DNA from 3 places in the Bacillus sp. GW821-FHT11D08 genome. Region 2 is predicted to be linked to each of the others. Evidence: riboswitches for the same ligand, from Rfam matches in the RefSeq annotation. Region 2 holds a riboswitch; each other region holds the start of a gene.
The links. Region 2 has a riboswitch for S-adenosylmethionine ahead of metK (methionine adenosyltransferase). Riboswitches for the same ligand answer to the same signal wherever they lie in the genome.

Region 1: it holds a riboswitch for S-adenosylmethionine, as region 2 does, so the genes downstream of both, AC1RRX_RS04805 (methionine biosynthesis PLP-dependent protein) here and metK (methionine adenosyltransferase) in region 2, are expected to answer to the same signal.
Region 3: it holds a riboswitch for S-adenosylmethionine, as region 2 does, so the genes downstream of both, AC1RRX_RS15290 (5-methyltetrahydropteroyltriglutamate--homocysteine S-methyltransferase) here and metK (methionine adenosyltransferase) in region 2, are expected to answer to the same signal.

What each region holds. Positions count from the first base shown of each region.
Region 1 covers NZ_JBXARS010000002.1:228,596-236,762, reverse strand. The annotation lists gene metC (cystathionine beta-lyase) at 1-612, opposite strand, end outside; gene AC1RRX_RS04805 (methionine biosynthesis PLP-dependent protein) at 605-1,726, opposite strand; SAM riboswitch class I at 1,796-1,921, opposite strand; gene AC1RRX_RS04800 (esterase family protein) at 2,096-2,818, shown strand; gene AC1RRX_RS04795 (YjcG family protein) at 2,844-3,359, shown strand; gene AC1RRX_RS04790 (GNAT family N-acetyltransferase) at 3,364-3,795, shown strand; gene AC1RRX_RS04785 (AbrB/MazE/SpoVT family DNA-binding domain-containing protein) at 3,954-4,187, shown strand; gene AC1RRX_RS04780 (ABC transporter ATP-binding protein) at 4,188-4,925, shown strand; gene AC1RRX_RS04775 (ABC transporter permease) at 4,918-5,640, shown strand; gene bla (subclass B1 metallo-beta-lactamase) at 5,682-6,431, opposite strand; gene AC1RRX_RS04765 (hypothetical protein) at 6,500-6,754, opposite strand; gene AC1RRX_RS04760 (ATP-dependent helicase) at 6,875-8,167, shown strand, end outside.
Region 2 covers NZ_JBXARS010000003.1:518,369-526,535, reverse strand. The annotation lists gene pckA (phosphoenolpyruvate carboxykinase (ATP)) at 1-1,366, opposite strand, end outside; SAM riboswitch class I at 1,564-1,703, shown strand; gene metK (methionine adenosyltransferase) at 1,873-3,075, shown strand; gene asnB (asparagine synthase (glutamine-hydrolyzing)) at 3,219-5,117, shown strand; gene alaP (alanine permease AlaP) at 5,320-6,723, shown strand; gene AC1RRX_RS09500 (gamma carbonic anhydrase) at 6,900-7,415, opposite strand; gene AC1RRX_RS09495 (alpha/beta hydrolase) at 7,462-8,167, shown strand, end outside.
Region 3 covers NZ_JBXARS010000007.1:219,824-226,471, forward strand. The annotation lists gene AC1RRX_RS15285 (methyltransferase domain-containing protein) at 1-739, shown strand, start outside; gene AC1RRX_RS15290 (5-methyltetrahydropteroyltriglutamate--homocysteine S-methyltransferase) at 773-1,909, opposite strand; SAM riboswitch class I at 1,988-2,074, opposite strand; gene AC1RRX_RS15295 (LURP-one-related/scramblase family protein) at 2,159-2,635, opposite strand; gene AC1RRX_RS15300 (hypothetical protein) at 2,738-2,905, opposite strand; gene pepT (peptidase T) at 3,482-4,714, opposite strand; gene galE (UDP-glucose 4-epimerase GalE) at 4,925-5,941, shown strand; gene AC1RRX_RS15315 (DUF4352 domain-containing protein) at 5,988-6,527, opposite strand.

The DNA.
Region 1 (8,167 bases), on a different contig from region 2:
GCCGCTTAAAAATTTCGTCGCACTGTGAAGCACGATATCTACGCCGAGATCAAGCGGCCGCTGCAGAGCAGGCGTCATAAAAGTATTGTCAAGGTATGTCAGACAGCCGTGATCCTTTGCCAATTTGACGACGCCCTTAATATCCGTGATGCCGAGCGTCGGGTTTGACGGCGTTTCCATATAAATGGCTTTCGTGTTCGGCCGGATGGCGCGGGCGACCGCTTCTGTGTCCGTCATATCGACAAAGGTGTGTTCGATTCCGAAACGGGACAGAACCTCAGTCACCATGCGGAATGTTCCGCCGTACACATCCTCCGTGACGAGAACATGGTCGCCTTGGGATAAGAGCAGAAACGCCGTCGAAATCGCCGCCATTCCTGAGCTGAAAGCAAAACCTCTCGTTCCGCCTTCAAGACCTGCGATCGTTTCTTCAAGCGCTGCTCTTGTCGGTGTGCCTGAGCGGCTGTAGTCATATGTCCCGAATTCTTCAAATGAAGACTGATGGAATGTGGAAGCATGCTGGATCGGGACGCTGACGGCTCCGGTGGCTCCGTCTGTTTTAAATGGATTGTGCACGAGCTGGGTTTCCAGCGTCCAATTGTGATTACTCATATGACACGGCCCCCTCTTTTACTTGCTGTAATGCCTGCTTTACATCCCGCTTCAAATCCTCTGCATGTTCAATGCCCACTGAAAATCTCAGCAGACGGTTGCAGACGCCGTTTGCGATACGGATGTCTTCCGGAATGTCCATGTGCGTCTGTGTCGCGGGGTATGTAATAAAGCTTTCCACCCCGCCGAGACTTTCTGCGAAACAGATCGTTTTCAGCGCCTTTAAAAACGGATTGATCCATTCCTCTTTTTGCAGCCGGAAAGACAGCATCCCGCCTTTTCCGGGATATAACACGTCGGCGATTTCTTCTTCCTGTTCTAAAAATTCCGCAAGTTCACGGGCGTTTTCTTCATGACGGCGCATTCTGAGTCCGAGTGTTTTCATCCCTCTCATTAAAAGCCACGAATCAAACGGCGGGAGAACGGCTCCGATCGCATTTTGGTGATTAAACATGATCTCGCCGAGCTCTTCATCCTTTACGACAGCAAGACCGGCAAGGAGATCATTGTGCCCCGCTAAATATTTTGTGGCGCTGTGAATGACGATGTCCGCTCCCAGTTCAAGCGGGCGCTGGAGCACCGGGGTATAAAACGTATTATCCACAATTAAAAGCAGGCCGGCTTCTTTCGTAATCCGGGCGATTTTTTCAATGTCCGCCTCCTGCATTAACGGGTTTGTCGGTGTTTCAACAAATACCGCTTTCGTGTTTTCCGTTATTTTGGAGCGTAAACAGTCTTCATCGCTGAAATCATCGTAAATAAAGCTTAAGCCGTATTTTCTCCATTCGTTTTCAAACAAACGGTACGTGCCTCCGTATAAATCGGAGGATACAATCAATTCATCCCCGCTTTTAAATAAAGCCATAATCGTTTGAATGGCTGCCATTCCCGAGCTGAAGGCAAAGCCTCTCGCACCGTTTTCCAACACGGCGATAGCGTCTTCAACGAGCTGGCGTGTCGGGTTTTTCGTGCGCACGTAGTCAAAACCTGTAGATTCTCCTATTCCTCTATGGCGGTAAGCGGTGGACAGATAAATCGGCGGACTGACCGTTCCCGTTGCTTCTTCGCTTCTATTTCCGATTTGGGCTAATTTTGTATCAACATGCTGCGTCATCAGTAAGCACCATCCTTTTTCAAAAATAAAAAAGCCCCCTCTTCATAAGAAGAAGGAGCTTTTCTCTTCCTCTTATCTTCCAAGCATGTGAATCGCTTGCTGGATTTAGCACCTTGGCACTTTGCCTTCCCGCGGCAAAGCAAACCGGTTGCTGAGGTTTCAAAGGGCCAGTCCCTCCACCTCTCGTGATAAGAATATTGTTTTGTATTTTCTGATTGTTCTATATTAACGCACTATAAAATGAATTTCAATAACTTTTTATTTATCTGAACTCTCGCAAGAAGTGCATCTGAAGAAAGAAATTTCTAATAATTCATGGTACAATAGGAAAAAACCATCAAGACAAGAAGCGGCCTGGAGGAATGCGAAGTGGCATCAAAAAACGGAATCATTCATGAGAAAAAACTTTTCTCCCATGAGCTTGAAGAGGAAATGACCGTTTTGGTCTACCTGCCCGCCACCTTCTCCCCCCTGTATAAATATCATACGGTCATCGCTCAGGACGGCCATGATTATTTCAGATTAGGGAGAATCGGGCGGCAGGCGGAAGAGCTTATGTCAAAAGGGGAAATTGACCGCTGCATCATTATCGGCGTCCCTTATAAAAATGTGCGGGAGCGAAGAAACACATACCATCCAGAAGGGTCTAAGTTCGCCTCATATAAGCGATTCATCGCAAATGAGCTCGTTCCTTTTATCGACAAAGAATACCCGACTTATCAAGTCGGATACGGCCGCACCATGATCGGGGATTCCCTCGGCGGAACCGTTTCGCTCATGACGGCGATTGACTATCCGAACATGTTTGGAAACGTCATCATGCAGTCTCCGTATGTTGACGGGCACGTGCTGGATGCCGTCCGGCAGTCGGAGGATCTCAAACAGATTTCCGTTTATCATCAAATCGGAGAAAAAGAAACCGGCGTTCACACGACAGACGGCCAGGTTCTTGATTTCACCGCGCCGAACGAAGAGCTCAAACAGCTGCTGGAAAGCAAACAGTCTGAATACACGTATGAAACCTTCGACGGGGATCATAAATGGACCTACTGGCAGCCGCTCATCACGCCGGCGCTGAAAAAAATGCTGTAACCATTCATTTAAGGAGGGAACTTTCATGAAATACGGTATTGTTTTATTTCCATCAAAAAAATTACAGGATCTCGCAAATTCGTACCGGAAACGCTACGACCCGAGCTACGCGCTCATTCCGCCGCATCTGACGCTAAGAGATCCGTTTGAAGCGACAGAACAGGAAATCGAGCAGGTCGTATCACAGCTGAGACAGACGGCGAAAGAATCGCATCCGCTCGTTCTGAAAATCACAAAATACAGCTCGTTTTCTCCTGTGAATAATGTGATATATATGAAAGCAGAGCCGACGGAGGAATTAAAATCTCTGAGTGAGAAATGCTACTCAGGAGCATTATCCGGCGAGCCGGAATACAGCTTCGTTCCGCATGTCACGGTCGGCCAGAAGCTGTCGTCAGATGAACATTCCGACGTACTCGGACAGCTGAAAATGCTGGACATTTCCCACGAAGAAGTCATCGACCGTTTTCACTTGCTCTATCAGCTGGATAACGGCTCATGGACTGTGTACGAAACATTTTTATTAGGCGGAGGAGAATAACTGTTTGGAATCCATCATCGCAAAAACTGAAAAACAGCTGAACGACGCTTTTTTCGTCAGAAAAGAGGTCTTTGTTAAAGAACAGCACGTTCCGGAAGAAGAAGAGATTGATCAATTCGAAGACACGTCAGAGCATATAGTCATATATGACGGCGGCCAGCCGGTCGGAGCCGGCAGATGGCGCTTGAAAGACGGGCATGGAAAATTAGAGCGCATCTGCGTGATGAAAAGCCATCGTTCTTTAGGCGTCGGAGCCATCATTATGCAGGCGCTTGAAAAAGCGGCGGCAGCCAAAGGCGCCGACAGCTTTATCTTACATGCGCAGACGCAGGCGGTTCCGTTTTACGAAAAACAAGGATACCGCGTCACATCCGGCGAAGAATTTCTCGATGCGGGCATCCCCCATCTGGAAATGATAAAGGAACACAAACGATAAAATCAAAAGCACTCCTGTTATATGGCAGGAGTGCTTTTTTATGAAAATAAAACTATTTCATGAATTTTATTGAATTTTATGGAAGATCAATGTATGTTTAGTATACGAAGTATTACAATTCATACAAAAAATACAATTCATTTTTCGGAGGGATAAACATGACGGCACCAAAAGGAAAACACATTTTCGGGACTGTTAAAGTGGGCACAAAAGGACAGATTGTCATTCCTAAAGAAGCAAGAGATGTTTTTGATATAAATCCGGGGGATTCACTGCTTATGCTCGGGGATGACCAGCAAGGTATCGCACTTGTTAAACAAGAACTCTTTTTCGAGTTTGCAAAAGATATTTTAAACGCTAAGCAAATCGACGCAGATAGCGAGGATGAGTAAATGCACGCGATTGAGCTGAAGCAATTAACGAAACATTATAAAGAAACCGCCGCCGTTGACCGTCTTGAGTTCTCAGTTGAGAAAGGGGAATTTTTCGCTTTACTCGGTGAGAACGGAGCCGGAAAAACGACATTAATCAGTATGCTTTGCGGACTCCTTTCTCCGGATGACGGTGATGCATCAGTGCTTGGACACAGTATTTTGACTGATTTGGATAAAATAAAACCGAAATTGAATATGTCCCCGCAGGAAACAGCCATCGCTCCTCATCTAACCGTACGGGAAAACTTAGAGTTTATAGCCGGAGTCTACGGAATTCCGAAAAAAGAAGCAAAAAAAAGAACAGATGAGATGCTCGAATTGTTTCAATTAAAAGAGAAAGAAAGAGCAAAAACCAAAACATTATCAGGAGGAATGCAGCGCCGTCTCAGCATTGCAATGGGAATGATCACCAAGCCGGATATTTATTTCTTAGATGAGCCGACATTAGGGCTGGACGTCCGTTCACGCCGCGAGTTGTGGAAAAATCTTGAGGCATTAAAGGGTGACATGACGATTATTTTAACCACACACTATTTAGAAGAGGCTGAAGCCCTGGCAGATCGTATTTGCATTTTAGAAAATGGGACTTTAAAAGCACTGGGTACGGCGGAGGCTCTGAAAAAGCAAACTCATTCAGCCACATTTGAAGATGCCTTTTTAGCGATTTGTGACGGGGAGGCGGGTCTTTATGCTTGATTTCGCCATTCGCAACCGCAAAGAAATTTTTCGTGACCCCCTATCTATTATTCTTGGAATCGCACTGCCTGTTATTCTATTGTTTCTGTTTACGGCGATTGAAAAAAATGCGCCGCTTGATACCTTTAAAATTCAGCACTTAGCACCCGGACTCATTGTTTTCGGTTTTGCTTTCCTTACAATGTTCTCTGCATTGCTGATCGCAAAAGACAAACAGACCGCCCTTTTGACCCGTTTGTTTGCTTCTCCTTTAAAAACAGCCGATTATGTCATCGGTTATGCACTGCCGATGCTGCCGTTAGCCATTTTACAGATCGTCATTTGTTTTATCGCAGCAGCGGCTGCCGGTTTATCCGCCGAGTGGATGAATCTTCTCGCAGGTATCGCTGTCTTGCTGCCGATTGCGATGATGTCCGTTTTCTTCGGTTTATGTTTAGGGGCTGTGTTTACGGACAAACAAATTTCAGGTATCGGAACGATTTATATTACACTCGTGCAATTTCTGGGCGGGGCTTGGATGGAGGTGAGCCTGCTCGGTGACACATTCAAACATATCGCTTATGCCTTACCGTTTGTTCACTCGATCGAGCTGGCCCAGGAAGTCATAACCGGAGATTATTCTTCCTTTCATCAGCATATTTGGCCGATAGCGGGATATACCGTTTTGGCGCTTGCACTTGCTTTCCTCAGTTTTATGAAAATCAGGAAGAGATAAAAAAAGCCGGCACTCCGTAATGGGAGCGCCGGTCTTCTTTATTACGTTTCTTTCAGAAGGCTTATCGTATGCGGCAGCAGACGGTCATCCCCCGGACTGCCATGCCCCGGAACGACAATGCTGATGTCCTGATATCTTTTCATGACTTTGCGGACGGCGCGCGGCCACTGATCCGGATAAAAGCCGGGAGTAGGCACGATTTCCTTTGTTTCTAAAGCCTTGATTAAGCAACCGCCGAATAAGAGCTTATCCTCAGGCAGCCAGACGGTCATATTGTCTTCCGTATGCCCTTTTCCCGGATAAAACGTTTCAATTTTCATATCGCCAAACTGCAGCTTTGTCACGTTTTTCAGATCTCCGAGCGGCCGGTCATATCCCTGCTGTCGGGCGAAGTCGGCGGTCAGCTTCGTGCTGTGCACCTTTACACCGTATTTGTACAGGGTGTTCAGACCGCCGATACGATCATCATGGGCGTGTGTCACAATGGCATCGGTCATCCTTTTGCCGGGAAACCGCTTTTTTATTTGTGTCATTAATTGCTCTGTGAGACTGTCATTCCACGGAGTATCAATCAGTACGATTCCTTTGGAAGTCTCAAGAAGCAATCCGTTCGCAGGGACGGGACTTCCGTCTGCCGTACCGATGCTTGTATGCATCCAGACATGCGGCGCCAGCTGTGTGAGAGTGACACCTTTTGCTGCGGAGCCCTCCGCCGCGTCTGCCGGTTTCATTCCGGGAGTAAAGAGGCCGAAAAGAAATAACCCCGCAATTAATAATGAAAGCTTTCTCAAATTGAATCATTCCTTTCCGCATCTTTCATATATACGACTCAAAAAAACCCGGATATATCCGGGCTTTTTCACACGTATTGATTTATTAACCGGCCTTTTCCCATGATTTGCGGCAGACGGGAAAGAGAGCGCTTACGTTTTTCCTCATGTACTTTCTTTTCTGCGGCTGCGGTGTTTTCCTGGCGGCGCTCCACCTCTCTGTACACCCTGTCATTGGCGAGGGCGGCCGCTTTCGTAATGCCGGCGTAATCAGGCTTATAACCCGCTGCCCGGTTTGCGTATTGAGAATACTGCTGGTTTTGAATCCGTCCTGCATAAATCATATGTACCCCTCCCCTTCGCTTTTTATTTCCCTTAATCTTACTTTTTGAAACGCGGTTCTTTTGTTATGATATTCTTTGTCTATCAAATGGATGAACACCTTTTAATGGGAGGACCCCTTTTTGAAATGCGCCCGACTGAATAACCGAACGATACATTTACATACATATTCAAGAGAACATTACCAATTCCTTTTTGAAGAAGCCCAAAAAGGGAATATTTTTTGCGCACATTGTGACCAGCCCGTCTTGATGCGGCTTTCGATTTTAGAGCAGCCGGCATTTTATCACCGGCAAAAGGGAGACTTCACCGCCTGTGAAAAAGCATGCGCGGCCAAGGAACCACTAGCGGAGAAAGAAACAGAAGAGTATAAGGAAGCCGGCATGTTCCGCCTGCCGAAAGGAAAAGCGATTTCAGAGAATCCGAAACCGATCGTCTCAGAATGGAAAAGCCCGAAAAAAGTGCCTGCGACCGAACCGTTTTCACCAACATCCGAGGCGGCTGATACATCTTTGTTCCCCGGCATCGGCCTGAACCGTGAACAGATGAAGGCAGTTACTGAAACGGACGGGCCTTTATTAGTGCTTGCCGGAGCGGGAAGCGGAAAAACAAGGGTGCTGACAGCACGCGCCGCCCATATGATTGAACACCTCGGCATTTCACCTGAGAATATGCTGCTTGTGACCTTTACGACAAAAGCCGTCGCCGAAATGAAAGAGCGGATGGCAAATGAGTACGGTCTGGCAGCCGGAAAAGTCTCCCGTCTCGTGACAGGAACATTCCACAGCTTTTTCTATAAAATACTCTATCACTATGATTCTTCAAAATGGAACGGCAGCCAGCTTTTAAAAATGGAGTGGCAAAAAGAGCAATATGTGAAAAAGGCGCTCTATGAAGAACATTTGGATGAAAAAGAGTTTCCCGTCGACCAGGCGCTTCAGCTTATCGGCTGCTGGAAAAACACGTATCTCCCCCATGAGACCATTCCGCTTGCGGACGACTGGGAGAAAAAAGTGTACAGGCTCTACGAACATTACGAACGGCAGAAGCGGGAAAAACGGCAATTTGATTTTGATGACATGGCCCAAGGCTGTTATGAACTGTTTCAAAGCCGGCCTGATATTCTCGCGCAGTACCAAAACAGATTTTCTCATATTTTGATTGATGAATTTCAAGATATCAATCCTGTCCAGTACAACATTATGCAAATGATCGCAAGCCCAGGGAATAACCTGTGCTGCGTGGGTGATGACGACCAATCCATTTATGCGTTCCGCGGCAGCAGCCCGTCTTTCATTCTTGATTTTCAAAAGGATTATCCGGGAGCAAAGACCATTTACTTAACGGCAAATTACCGATCGCCGCATCCGATCGTCTCAAGCGCTCATGCCGTCGTAAAGAAAAATAAAAAACGG
Region 2 (8,167 bases):
GTCTGCCTTCAATAGCGGCCTTGACCATCGCTCTTGTATACGAAAGTTTCATCCGTTCTCCGACTCCGTACCCTCCGCCGGTCCAGCCTGTGTTGACCAGGAAGACTTGAACGCCGTGTTCGTCGATTTTATGCCCGAGCATTTCGGCATATACATGCGCCGGAAGCGGAAGGAACGGTGAACCGAAGCACGTCGAGAAAGTCGTTTGCGGAGATGTCACGCCGCGCTCGGTTCCCGCGAGTTTACTGGTGTACCCGCTTAAGAAGTGATACATCGCCTGTTCCTTCGTCAGTTTGCTGATCGGAGGAAGCACGCCGAATGCGTCCGCCGTTAAAAAGACGATCGCCTGCGGATGGCCGGCAATGCTCGGCTGCACGATATTGCCGATCATCTCAATCGGATATGCGGCTCTTGTGTTTTCCGTGTAGAAGGAATTGTCGTAATCCGCTTCACCCGTTTTTTCATCAAGCACGACATTCTCAAGAACAGACCCGAAGCGGATCGCACGAAAAATCTGCGGTTCTTTTTCCTCGCTCAGATTGATACATTTAGCGTAACATCCGCCTTCAATGTTGAAAACGCCGGAATCTGACCAGCCGTGCTCGTCATCGCCGATCAGTTTGCGGTCCGCATCGGCTGAAAGCGTCGTTTTCCCTGTGCCGGAAAGGCCGAAAAACAGGGCGACATCGCCTTTTTCACCGACATTGGCTGAGCAGTGCATCGGCAGTATATCCTGCTGCGGAAGCAGGAAGTTCATAATGGAGAATATTGATTTTTTCATTTCTCCGGCGTATTCGGTGCCGCCGATTAAAATGACGCGCTTTTCGAAAGAGACAATGATAAATGTTTCCGAATGCGTGCCGTCCGTCTCCGGATCTGCTTTAAAATGCGGAGCTGAGAGAATGGTGAAAGGCTGCGCTTGCGTGTCTCTTTCATCCGTCTCCGGTCTGATAAACAGCTGGCGCGCGAATAAATTGTGCCACGCAAATTCATTTACGACCGTAATCGGGAGTCTGTATTTTTCATCCGCTCCCGCGAATCCTTCAAACACAAACAGTTCATCCCGCTGTTTTAAGTAGCTGACGACTTTGGCGTACAGCTTTTCAAACGCCTCTTCAGAAATGGGCTGATTCACCGCGCCCCAATCAATTTGATTTTCTGTGCTTTGTTCACGGACGATAAATTTATCTTTAGGTGACCGGCCTGTATATGCGCCGGTGGTGGCGCGTACGGCGCCCGTTGATGTCAGCGTTCCTTCATTTCGGCTGATCACTTTTTCGGTAAGTTTTGGAGCCGATAAATTATGATGCACATTCGGACTTGCAAGTAATGCTTGAAGATCTGCGGTTAAATCAACTAATTTCATAAAAACCTTCCTTTGCCGGTTTATTTGTATTTCGCTGAATGTGGAATTAGTATAACATATATCTGAAAATAGTCTATACTATTTGCGGTTTTTTGTTTGTGTTTTTCCATTGCTTCCCGAAATAAAGGCGCGTAATCGCTTTAATTCATATTGACACTTTCCGCCCTTTTACGATAAGATATTTCATTGAGCGGATACTCTTATCCCGAGCTGGCGGAGGGACAGGCCCGATGAAGCCCAGCAACCGGTTTCTCTGTAAAAAAGCAGGTGAAAACACTGTGGGAAACCAAGGTGCTAACCTGATGCAAGGTTTAATATTTTCCTTGAGCGATAAGAGTGAAAGGCACACAGACCAAACCCTTTCCTCGAGTGGAAAAGGTTTTTTTATTTCATAAAATATGCCAATTAACATTCTCTGATATAGTATGACATTGTATTAAGAGGGAGCGAGTTCCGTATCATATGAAAAGGTCTTGCAAAAGATCTTTTTTCAGGAGGAAAAGTGAATGAGTAAAAACCGTCGACTATTTACATCTGAATCTGTTACTGAGGGTCATCCGGACAAAATCTGTGACCAAATTTCTGACAGTATCTTAGATGAGATTTTAAAAAATGACCCGAACGCGCGCGTGGCCTGCGAAACATCTGTAACGACAGGACTTGTGCTGGTAAGCGGAGAGATTACTACATCAACATACGTTGACATTCCGAAAACAGTCCGTGAAACGATTAAAGAAATCGGCTACACACGCGCCAAATATGGATTTGATGCGGAGACTTGCGCTGTTTTAACATCAATTGATGAACAGTCTGCGGATATCGCAATGGGTGTCGATCAGGCTCTTGAAGCGCGTGAAGGCACAATGAGCGATGCTGAAATCGAAGCAATCGGAGCGGGAGACCAAGGCCTGATGTTCGGTTATGCGTGTAACGAAACGAAAGAGCTTATGCCGCTTCCGATCTCTTTGGCGCATAAATTAGCCCGCCGTTTGAGCGAAGTCCGCAAAGAAGACATTCTTCCGTACCTTCGCCCTGACGGCAAAACGCAAGTTACCGTTGAATATGATGAAAACAACAAGCCGGTCCGCATCGACGCGATCGTCATTTCAACTCAGCACCACCCGGAAATTACGCTTGAGCAGATTCAGCGCAATCTGAAAGAGCATGTCATTAATCCTGTCGTGCCTGAGGAACTGATCGATGAAGAGACAAAATACTTCATCAATCCTACGGGACGTTTCGTAATCGGCGGACCTCAAGGTGATGCGGGTCTGACCGGCCGTAAAATCATCGTTGACACATACGGCGGATATGCACGCCACGGCGGCGGCGCATTCTCCGGTAAGGATGCGACGAAGGTAGACCGTTCTGCGGCATACGCTGCGAGATACGTAGCGAAAAACATCGTGGCAGCAGGTCTTGCTGATTCTTGTGAAGTGCAGCTTGCATACGCAATCGGCGTGGCACAGCCTGTTTCTATTTCCATCAATACATTTGATACAGGAAAAGCTTCTGAAGAAAAACTGATCGAAGTCGTACGGAATAACTTCGACCTGAGACCTGCCGGCATTATTAAAATGCTTGATTTGCGCCGCCCGATCTATAAGCAGACAGCTGCTTACGGCCACTTCGGACGTCATGATGTGGATCTTCCTTGGGAGCGTACTGACAAGGCGGATGCGCTTCGCAAAGAAGCACTAGGAGAATAATTTTATAGCCGCTTACTTAAGCGGCTTTCCCTTTTTGTAGATGCTGCCATGCTTATTTTTTACATAGCGTGAAACCAATGGCGTAACAAAGCGTCTATAAAAAGGGGGTCCAATTAGAAAATTACACTTATGGAGGCTATACTATGTGTGGATTTGTCGGTGTTTTTAATAAGCATCCATTAACTCAAACCGCAGATCAAGAAGAGCTAATCAAACAAATGAACCAAATGATCGTTCACCGCGGTCCTGACAGCGATGGGTATTATCATGACGAGCACGTCGGATTCGGCTTCAGACGGCTCAGTATTATTGACGTAGAAAACGGCGGACAGCCTTTATCATATGAAGACGAAAAATATTGGATCATTTTTAACGGCGAAATCTATAACTACATTGAATTGAGAGAAGAGCTTGAAGCGAAAGGCTACACTTTCAATACAGATTCCGATACCGAAGTGCTCCTTGCGACATACCGTCATTATAAAGAAGAAGCTGCTTCAAAGCTTCGCGGAATGTTTGCGTTTTTAATCTGGAACAAAGCTGACCGCGTCATGTACGGCGCGAGAGACCCGTTCGGCATTAAACCGCTGTATTACACAACCATCGGGGACAAAGTATATTTTGCATCTGAAAGAAAAAGTTTAATGGCCGCTCAAAACGGCATTGATCTTGATACAGCTTCTTTACAGCAATATATGTCTTTCCAATTCGTTCCTGAACCGAGCACGCTTGACGCTGAAGTGAAAAAAGTCGAGCCGGGCAGCCAGTTTACGATCCGTCCGGAAGGCGACATCGCGTTTAAAACATATTTCAAAGCGAACTTCAAGCCTGTTCAGTCTGATGAAGATAAATTGGTGAAAGAAGTCAGAGACGCAATCTTTGACTCTGTCAAAGTCCACATGAGAAGTGACGTGCCTGTCGGTTCGTTTCTATCCGGCGGTATTGACTCTTCTTTTATCGTCTCAGTTGCGAAAGAATTTCACCCGAGCCTTAAAACATTTTCCGTCGGTTTTGAGCAGCAGGGCTTCAGTGAGGTTGACGTAGCGAAGGAAACGGCTGCCGCGCTCGGAATTGAAAACATCAGCAAAGTCATTTCTCCTGAGGAGTATATGAACGAGCTTCCGAAAATCGTCTGGCACTTTGATGACCCGCTTGCAGATCCGGCGGCGATTCCTTTGTACTTTGTCGCGAAAGAAGCGAAAAAACATGTAACGGTCGCGTTATCCGGGGAAGGCGCGGACGAGCTGTTCGGCGGGTACAATATTTACCGCGAACCGCTTTCGCTTAAACCGTTTGAACGCATTCCGTCCGGTCTGAAAAAAATGCTTCTTCATGTGGCGTCCGTCATGCCTGAAGGAATGAGAGGGAAAAGCCTCTTAGTCCGCGGCTGCACACCGCTTGAGGAGCGTTATATCGGTAATGCGAAGATTTTTGAAGAGCCCGTGAAAAAACAGCTGCTCAAACATTACAATCCAGAGCTTTCATACCGTGATGTCACGAAGCCGTACTTTACGGAAAGCCGTTCATACAGCGACATTAATAAAATGCAGTATGTTGACATCCATACGTGGATGCGCGGCGACATCCTGTTAAAGGCTGACAAAATGACGATGGCCAACTCATTGGAACTGCGCGTGCCGTTCCTTGATAAAGTCGTGTTTGACGTGGCTTCTAAAATTCCGGATGAACTGAAAACGAAAAACGGCACGACGAAATACCTTCTGCGCAAAGCTGCTGAAGGGGTAGTGCCTGATCATGTGCTTAACCGCAAAAAACTCGGCTTCCCTGTGCCGATCCGCCACTGGCTGAAAAATGAAATGAACGAATGGGTTCGCAACATCATTCGTGAAAGTGAAACAGATGCTTATATTGAAAAGGATTATGTCCTTCAGCTTCTGGAAGATCATTGTGCCGACAGAGCGGACAACAGCCGCAAAATCTGGACCGTGCTGATCTTCATGATCTGGCACAGCATCAATGTTGAAAAAAGACTGGTGCCGGAAGAGCTGAATCATCAGCCGAAAGAAGTCATTTTTGTTTAATCCAAAAGGCTTTCGATGTTATCGAAAGCCTTTTTTCTATTGTTTTTTGTAAACCGTCTATTCCGCTCTGTTTTCGACAAAGTATTACGCAATATTCAGAAAAAGGTTATAATAGGACTAATCGGGTAGATTCCGGAAAGTGTTTTCTGGCTATTTCGTCTCGGTTTGTGTTTCTTTGTCAAAATCAGGGGGAGGGAGAGTTATGCAAAACAAAGAAAAAACGCTTCACCGCGGCTTGGAAGAGCGGCATATCTCGCTTATGTCGTTGGGCGCCGCGATAGGAGTCGGGCTGTTTCTCGGGTCGGCTTCTGCCATAAAGCTTGCCGGACCGGGGATTTTAGCCGCTTACGCCTGCAGCGGGCTGATTATGTTTTTTATTATGCGGGCATTAGGGGAAATGGCGATTCAAAAGCCTGTAGCCGGCTCATTCAGCCGGTATGCCAGAGATTATCTCGGTCCGCTTGCCGGGTTTTTAACAGGCTGGAATTATTGGTTTTTATGGGTTGTTACCTGCATGGCGGAAATCACCGCGGTCGGCATTTATATGGGCTACTGGTTCCCTGACGTGCCGTCATGGATCTGGGCGCTTTGTGCACTCGTCATTATGACGGCTGTCAACTTTCTGGCGGTCAAAGCGTACGGTGAGCTTGAATTCTGGTTTGCGCTCATTAAAGTCTTGGCGATTCTGTCAATGATCGCGATCGGTCTGGTGATGATCGGATTCGGCCTCGGAAACGGAGGCGTTGCGCTCGGAATCAGCAATTTATGGAGCCACGGCGGCTTTTTCCCGAATGGGATTAAAGGGGTGCTGCTGTCGCTTCAAATGGTCATGTTTGCCTATCTCGGGATTGAGCTGATTGGTGTCACAGCCGGTGAGGTCAAAAATCCGGAAAAATCACTGGCGCGGGCCATAGATACTGTTTTTTGGCGCATTCTCATTTTTTACGTCGGAGCTTTGTTTGTCATTATGTCAATTTATCCGTGGCAGGAAATCGGTTCAGGCGGAAGCCCGTTTGTTTTGACATTTGAAAAAATCGGAATACCCGCTGCAGCCGGAATCATTAATTTTGTCGTATTGACGGCGGCTCTTTCTTCCTGCAACAGCGGGATCTTCAGCACGGGGCGCATGCTGTTCAATCTGGCGGAACAAAATGAAGCGCCTAAAGCATACGGTACGGTCACAAAAGGCGGTGTGCCGGGAAAAGCGGTATTGGTTTCAGCGGGCGCGTTATGCATCGGCGTTTTGCTGAACTACGTGGTGCCGGCAAAAGTGTTTACGTGGGTGACGAGCATTGCGACGTTCGGGGCGATTTGGACATGGTCGATTATTTTGCTTTCCCAAATGAAATACCGTAAAAGCTTACAGCCGGAACAACGGAAAAAACTGAAATATAAAATGCCTTTATATCCCTTTTCCTCATATATCTCATTGGCATTTCTCGCTTTTGTCGTTGTGCTGATGGCTTTTGATGCAGAGACCCGGGTGGCCGTCATTATCGGTCCTGTCTGGTTCGGCATATTATTAGCCGCTTATTACGGGAAAGGTTTCCATAAAAGAAAAGACATAGGTCTGGAAAACGGACAGACATTCGCCGAAAAAGCGTAAAAAAAGAGCCCGGGACATGGGCTCTTTTTTTCATAGGATCGGGCCGGCGGGGGAAGAATAAAACAAATTCCTGAACATTTTGCTTCTGTTTCCTGACAATCGGGAGAATGCAAATGGTTTTTACTTAAATAATATTTTGAAAAATGGTACAGTAGTAAAACAAAGCTGATCTATTTTTATTTCTCTTGCAGTGTTTTATAGTATCGGCCTTTTTCAACATATTCCGTTCTGATTCTTTCCATGTCCCGTATGTCTTCTTCTGTCAGCCGGCGGATAACCTTTGCGGGCCGGCCGAACGCAAGACAGCCGGGAGGAATGGTTTTGCCCGGAGGAACGAGACTTCCGGCGCCGATAAATGCGCCTTCTCCGATTTCCGCCCCGTCAAGAATGACGGAGCCCATACCGATTAAAGCATTCTTTCTGATGATTGCGCTGTGCAGTGTAACCTGATGGCCGATCGTGACGTCATCTTCAATAAGAAGCGGGCGGTTCGGACTTTGATGCAGACAGCTCAAGTCTTGTATGCTGACTCTTTTTCCGATCCTTGTCGGCGCGACATCCCCCCGGATGACGGCTGAGAACCAAATGCTTGATTGTTCTCCGATCACGACGTCGCCCGTAATGACGGCGTTATCCGCAATGAACGCTTCAGGATGTATGTCAGGCGTAAATTGTTTATAAGGGTAGATTATCATGTCTCATCCTTCTTTCTCTAAATTTATGTAAGAGGTGAACTGCATGTGGACTTGGAAAGCAGACAGGCCCGTCGGTACCATTGTCATTATCCACGGGGCAAGCGAATACCACGGACGTTATAAATGGCTCGTTGAAATGTGGAGATCTTCCGGATATAACGTGGTGATGGGCGATTTGCCCGGTCAGGGAACGTCGACCCGCGCCAGAGGGCATATTCGCTCTTTCCAAGAATACATTGATGAAGTAGATATATGGATTGATAAAGCGAGAACGCTTGAAGCGCCCGTTTTCCTTTTGGGCCACAGCATGGGCGGACTGATTGCGATAGAATGGTTTAAGCAGCAGAGAAATCCCCGCATTACGGCACTCATTTTATCATCACCTTGTCTGGGTCTGCAAATAAAAGTCAATAAAGTCCTTGATTTTGCGTCTAAAGGACTGAACGTCCTCGCTCCGTCCCTCAGAGTGGATTCCGGTTTATCACCTGATATGGCAACGAGGAATGCGGATATGATTGAAGCGGATCAAAACGATTCTTTATATGTCACGAAGGTATCCGTAAGATGGTACAGAGAGCTTTTAAAAACCATTGATGCCGCTATGGTGCCGACTGATGCGTTTTTAAAGGTGCCGCTTTTGCTTATGCAGGGCGGTGATGACAAAATCGTCGATAAAATGAAGGTCCGCAAATGGTTTTCCGGTGTGGCTTCCCATAATAAATCGTACCGGGAATGGGAAGGGCTTTATC
Region 3 (6,648 bases), on a different contig from region 2:
ACAAGGATATGTGAATTTCCTCAATAAATCGGTCAAAACCCGCTATGACAGGCAGCTGTTCGAAGCGAGACGCGAGCTTTTTGACAGCCGGGAATTTTTTGCGCCGGTTCAAAAGGAGATTGCCGCCATCATCACCCATATTCAATCTCCGCAAACATCAGCGGCGATATTGGATGCGGGGTGCGGAGAAGGGTCTCATTTAGCCGCCGTATGCAAATGGCTTCAGCCTGCTTTTTCCGTGACGGGAATCGGCATTGATCTCTCGAAAGAAGGTGTGATGCATGCCGCAAAGGCCTTCGGGAATCATATGGTTTTTGCCGTCGCTGATGTGGCGGATGCGCCGTTTGCCGACAGCTGTTTTGATGTCGTGATGTCTGTTTTATCACCTTGGAATTACAAGGAATGCAGCAGGCTTTTACGAAAGGGCGGCACAGTCATTAAAGCGGTGCCGCGGCGTGATTATTTGAAGGAAGTAAGGGAATTCTTCTTCGGAGACAGTCCTCGGCTGAATGACACCGCCGATTCTGCGGCCGGACGATTCCAAGCGGGCTTTCAAACCTTTGAGCGCAAACGGCTGTGTTACACAAAGACTTTAGCGCAGCCTGACCTCGAGCGGCTTGTGAAAATGACGCCCTTAACATGGAAATGTACTGATGACAGCATCCGGCGGTTTATCAGCCGGAAAGAGGCTGCTGTCACGATAGATATCGATATTTTAATCGGAACCGATCCGCTGTAAAACGGAAAAGACACGCTGATCGCGTGTCTTTTTTTATTTCCAGACTTCACCGGCAATGTTGACGACATGGCGCAGTTTTGCCCATTGCTGTTCTTCTGTGATCAGGTTTCCTTCCTCAGTGGAGGCGAATCCGCATTGCGGGCTGAGGCAAAGCTGATCCAGGCTGACATATTGTGAAGCTTCTTCAATCCGGCGTTTAATCGCGTCCTTGTCTTCAAGTTCGCCATGTTTCGACGTAATCAATCCAAGCACAAGCTGAAGATCAGAGCGTTTGACATAACGGAGCGGTTTGAAGCCGCCGGAGCGGGAATCATCATATTCCAGGAACAATCCGTCAAGGTCAAGCCCGTCAAAAATCGTTTCAGCCGCTGCATCATAGCCGCCTTCAGCCGTCCATGTGGATTGGAAGTTGCCGCGGCAGATATGCATCGTAACCTTCAGATCGTCAGGGCGGTCCTTGATGGCGTCATTAATGGAAGCGGCAAACAGCTTGCGCAGCTCATCCGGCGTCGTGCCGAAAGCTTCAATCTGACGAAGCCCCGCTTCTGATAAGAAAACGGCCCATGCGGTGTCATCGAGCTGAAGGTAGCGGCACCCGGCGTCATAGAAAGCTTGAATCGCTTTTTTATACGCTTTTGACACATCGTGCTGAAATTGTTTGTAATCATTCTGGTAGGACGCTTTTTCCAATTTTCCGCGGAAAAACAGCATATTCGGACTTGGGATGGTCATTTTCGGAACAGCATCGCCGGCAATGCTGTGCAGGAATTTATAATCTTCGAGCATCGGATGCTGAGAAAAATCAATGTCTCCCGTTACTTTAATGCCGCGCGCTTTCGTCTGTACGTTGTGAAACTGAATGCCGCTTTCAGGCGTAAACGCTTCGACGCCGTCTAAATTTTCGAGAAAATCAAAATGCCACCAGGCACGGCGGAATTCGCCGTCAGTCACGACATTGAGGCCGGTTTCTTTCTGCTTTTTCACACTGCGGATGATTTCTTTGTTTTCGATTTCGCGCAGCTGTTCTGCCGAAATCTCACCCGCCGCTCTTTGCAGGCGGGCTTGCTTCACAGCCGCCGGCCGCAGCAGGCTTCCGACTTGATCCGCGCGAAACGGCGGGTTTTTTCTTAGAAGCGTATGCAATGGTTGTTCTGTGTTTTGCTGTGACATGAACGATTCCTTCTTTCCTGATGAAATATAAAAAAACTCTTCCCTCGGATAGGGAAGAGCTTGCGTCCGCAAATCTCAACCTTATCTTCAGGATTTAGCACCATTCTGCTGAACAGCGGTTGCCGGGTATCATAGGGCCAGTCCCTCCACCTCTCTTGATAAGGAAATATGCTATTTTTCAGAATAAACTGTAATACTATTAATCTTAGTATGTTTTCTCATATTGTCAATATATTTCGATAAATATTTTTATTTGTCACCCTCAAATAGAATCATATCTATCACAATGGCGATCGCGAGACAAAGAACGATATCCTCTTCCTTTTCAATCTGCAAATGATAGGAATCGCCCCAGCTCATCCATGATTTGGTGACAGTCATCCGGTTTGATTTTCCGTCTGTCACTTGAAAATTCCGGCCCCACACATCGCCGGTAAGATCCCAGCCGAGTCCGGAAATTTCAAATTTCGGTTTGAAAAGCGTGACTTTCTTGATGACTTGGCAGACGGGTTTGCCGCTGACGGAAATCTCGTAACGGGGAACGAACGACATCAGTTTCTGATTGACGCTGGCGAGCGTGCGGCCGTCCAAATCAGTCAGCTTCAGTTCATCACCGAATGAAAACAGCTTTCCTTCAACATTGTAGACTTCTTTTCCGCTTTCAAGAAACACTTGAAAACGATTCTTAAACGTCAACATTCGCTCTTTGATGTAAAAATGGTACATAAAAAAACTCCTTTTTTATGTTGTACGAAAAAAGGAGGCGGTTGGTTTCATATCGGCCGGGTGCATAAAAAAAGGCTGCCGATTTTGCGGCAGCTGTCGTTTTTATGATAGCGGCATCCGGCGTTTTTGACGGATCGCATTTAAATCAATGATGTTATTCGTGTCGGCAGCTGTCACCAGCGGGCTTGTCTTTGGCGTTTTCCGGCGGTTGTCCTTACTGAAAGAGAAAACAAGATACCCTGTCAAAGCAGCAAAAATAAGTAGCATCATTTTACATACCTCCCAAAAAAAGTTTTGGTATTATTATTGTACGAAAAAACAAACGAAAAGTATTCAAACAATTGTCACTTTTTTAAAAAATAACGTCATTTTCCGTAAAAATGACTATGGGTTGAAGAAGTTTTGCTCTTGTTGTGGTTCTATAGATTGTATCGGCTGATGAATGATGATCGTTTATATAACTTTTTTACTATTTTTTGTAAGCATCAAATTAACTACTTCAGTGTTTTCGTTTGCCTTGTGTTATTCAGTACCCTAAAAAATCTTATAATATGCAAAATAACTGCTTCTAACAGATGACTGCAGGATGACAGCGCTTTCTTTATTTTTTTAAAGAAAACGAGATGTTATCTTAAAAAAATCGTTTGAACATTTTCCGCAGTTTTTTAAAAGGGTTTGATTTCGTCTCCAGAATACGCGGGTCTTTTAAGGTTTTTTTCAATTCTTTCGCTACAGTCCCTCTTGCCATAGTCTTCACTCCTTCTTTCCATTTCATACCTTATATACGGAAAGAAAGAAGGAAAGGTTTCATGTGAAAGAAAAAAACCAAAGCAGGGGGCTTTGGTTTTAAGCGCGCTCTTCAAAGAGCCTGGCGATTTCAACAATGACGTTTACCGCCTTTTCCATATGATCGACGGAAATGTATTCATATTTTCCGTGGAAGTTTTGGCCGCCCGTAAAAATGTTCGGTGTCGGCAGCCCCATGTAAGAGAGCTGTGATCCGTCGGTTCCGCCCCGGATCGGTTCGATAATCGGTTCGATGTCGAGGTTTTTCATGGCTTGATAGGCGACATCGACTATCTCTTTGACCGGTTCGATTTTTTCTCTCATGTTGTAATATTGATCACGCAGTTCAAGCTTGATGCTTTCCTTGCCGTATTTGGCCGCCAGCGCATCGGCGGTTTTCTGCATATATTCTTTTCGTTCTGCAAAGCGGTCTCTGTCAAAGTCTCTGATGATGTACGACAGGGCGGCTTCAGAAACGTCTCCGTTCATGGAAAGTAAATGATAGAAGCCTTCATACCCTTCCGTATATTCCGGCGCTTCTTCTTTCGGCAGCGCGTGATGAAATTCCATCGCGATTTTTGAAGCGTTGACCATTTTGTTTTTCGCCGTTCCCGGGTGGACGCTTTTTCCGTAACAAGTAAGCTTTGCGGCTGCTGCGTTAAAGCTTTCATATTGCAGTTCGCCGAGTGGGCCTCCGTCTATCGTGTAGGCGAATGCGGCGTTGAAGCGGCCGACATCGAATTTGTGAGGGCCTCTGCCGATTTCTTCATCGGGCGTGAACGCGACCCGGATCGTTCCGTGTTTGATGTCCGGATGTTTGATCAAGTACGCCATTGCCGTCATGATTTCGGCAATTCCCGCTTTGTTGTCGGCTCCGAGCAGCGTCGTGCCGTCTGTTGTGATCAGCGTCTGGCCTTTATAGCGGGAGAGCTCCGGGAATTGCTCAGGCGACAGGACGACATTGAGTTTGTCATTTAAAACGATATCATGTCCGTCGTAGCTCTCAATAATCTGAGGATTCACATTTTTTCCGGTAAAATCGGTCGCGGTGTCCACGTGAGCCAGAAAACCGACAGTCGGCACGTCTTTATCCGTATTCGCCGGCAGAGTCGCCATGACGTACCCATTGTCATCGACTGTGATTTCTGTCATGCCGATCGACTTTAATTCATCTGCCAGCATGTTGGCCAATGTCAGCTGGCCGGGGGTTGAAGGGCAGTTTTCATTGTTTTCGTCAGACTGTGTATCGACTTTTACATAAGAGGTAAAGCGTTCAATGATTTCATTTTTCATACCGTCATCTCCTTTGTCTTATCTTACCATGCGCGGGGGAGGGATTTCTATTTCACAACCCGTTTGAATCGAGGGCTCTGTGTTTTACACGAATGAAAATAAATTATGAAGAAACGATGACTAAACGATTAAACTTTTTGGAAATGGATGATTGAGGAAGAAAAAACCGATATAATATGGTCAATTCATTCAATAGAGGAGGCTTTCTTCATGGCGATTTTAGTGACAGGCGGAGCGGGTTATATCGGAAGCCACACATGTGTCGAGCTGTTAAACGGCGGCTATGACATCGTGGTTCTGGATAATCTGTCAAATAGTTCACCGGAAGCATTGGAGCGTGTGAAAGACATTACCGGAAAAGGGCTTGTGTTTTATGAGGCGGATCTCCTTGACCGTGATGCCGTTCACCGGGTGTTTGCTGAAAATGAGATTGAAGCCGTCATTCATTTTGCGGGATTAAAAGCCGTCGGTGAGTCTGTGGCTGTTCCGCTCCGTTATTATCATAATAATCTGACGGGAACGTTTATTTTATGTGAAGCCATGCAGGCACACGGTGTGAAAAAAATCGTCTTCAGTTCTTCAGCGACGGTTTACGGCGTTCCGGAAACAACGCCGATCACTGAGGATTTTCCATTAAGCGCGACCAATCCTTACGGGCAGACAAAGCTGATGCTGGAACAGATTTTACGCGATCTGCATAAAGCGGACTCTGAATGGAGCATTGCGCTGCTCCGCTACTTTAATCCGTTCGGCGCGCACCCGAGCGGGCGGATCGGAGAAGACCCGAACGGCATCCCGAATAATTTAATGCCGTACGTCGCACAAGTCGCTGTCGGCAAGCTTGAGCAATTGCAGGTGTTCGGCAATGATTATCCGACAAAGGACGGCACCGGCGTGCGGGATTACATCCATGTCGTTGACCTTGCCGAGGGCCACGTCAGAGCGCTTGAGAAGGTGCTGAACACAACAGGCGCGGATGCCTATAATCTCGGCACGGGAAAAGGCTACAGCGTTCTTGAGATGGTCAAGGCGTTTGAAAAAGTATCAGGAAAAGAAGTGCCGTACCGTTTTGCCGACCGGCGCCCGGGAGACATCGCCGCATGCTTCGCAGACCCGGCAAAAGCGAAGGCTGAATTAGGCTGGGAAGCAAAGCGCGGGCTTGAAGACATGTGCGCCGACTCTTGGAAGTGGCAGTCCTCCAATGTGAACGGGTACCAAAAGGTATAAAAAGAAAGAGACCTTCAAATGGTGAAGGTCTCTTTTATTACGGTCATTATTTAATTTTCACTTCAACATCGTTGCTGAACTTTAATTTCCAAGTGCCTTTAGAGTATGCGTTTTTATCAACTTCAAAAGCTTTTACGTCCGTAACTTTAATGTTCGGGTTCAAGTCACTTAAAATTTTACTGTTGTCTACTTTTGTTTCTGTTGCATAGCTTGAAGAAGCATCAATATCTGAATCATAGGATGTTCCTTTAGAATCTACTAATTTCGCTCTTGGAATGGAGAAAGAGCTTAACGGCTTGTTTGAAACATTTTTAACTGTGTATTGAACAGCTACGATAACGCCGCCGTCAGATGCTTTTTTCTCGACAAATTGAGAGCCTACTGAATCTCTTTTTTCCACTTTGGTAACAGTAACTTCTGTTTTTTCAGTCTTAACAGTGTCACCGATGTTATACAGTTTTTCCTTGGATTCCGCAGCTTTTGAAGACGCGGTTTTAGATGATGAAGATCCGCCTCCGCCGCCGATGTTTACGAGAATGATAATAACCACTACTGCCAGAAGCAATGTGATAATTTTATGTCTCATAAAAAAGTTTCTCTGATCTTTACCGCAGTTTGGGCATTTTTTAACGCCTTTAGCGATTTCTTTGCCGCATGCCTTACAAGACACCAGGTTGCCTGCCATAATATTTCCTCCTATGTAAACT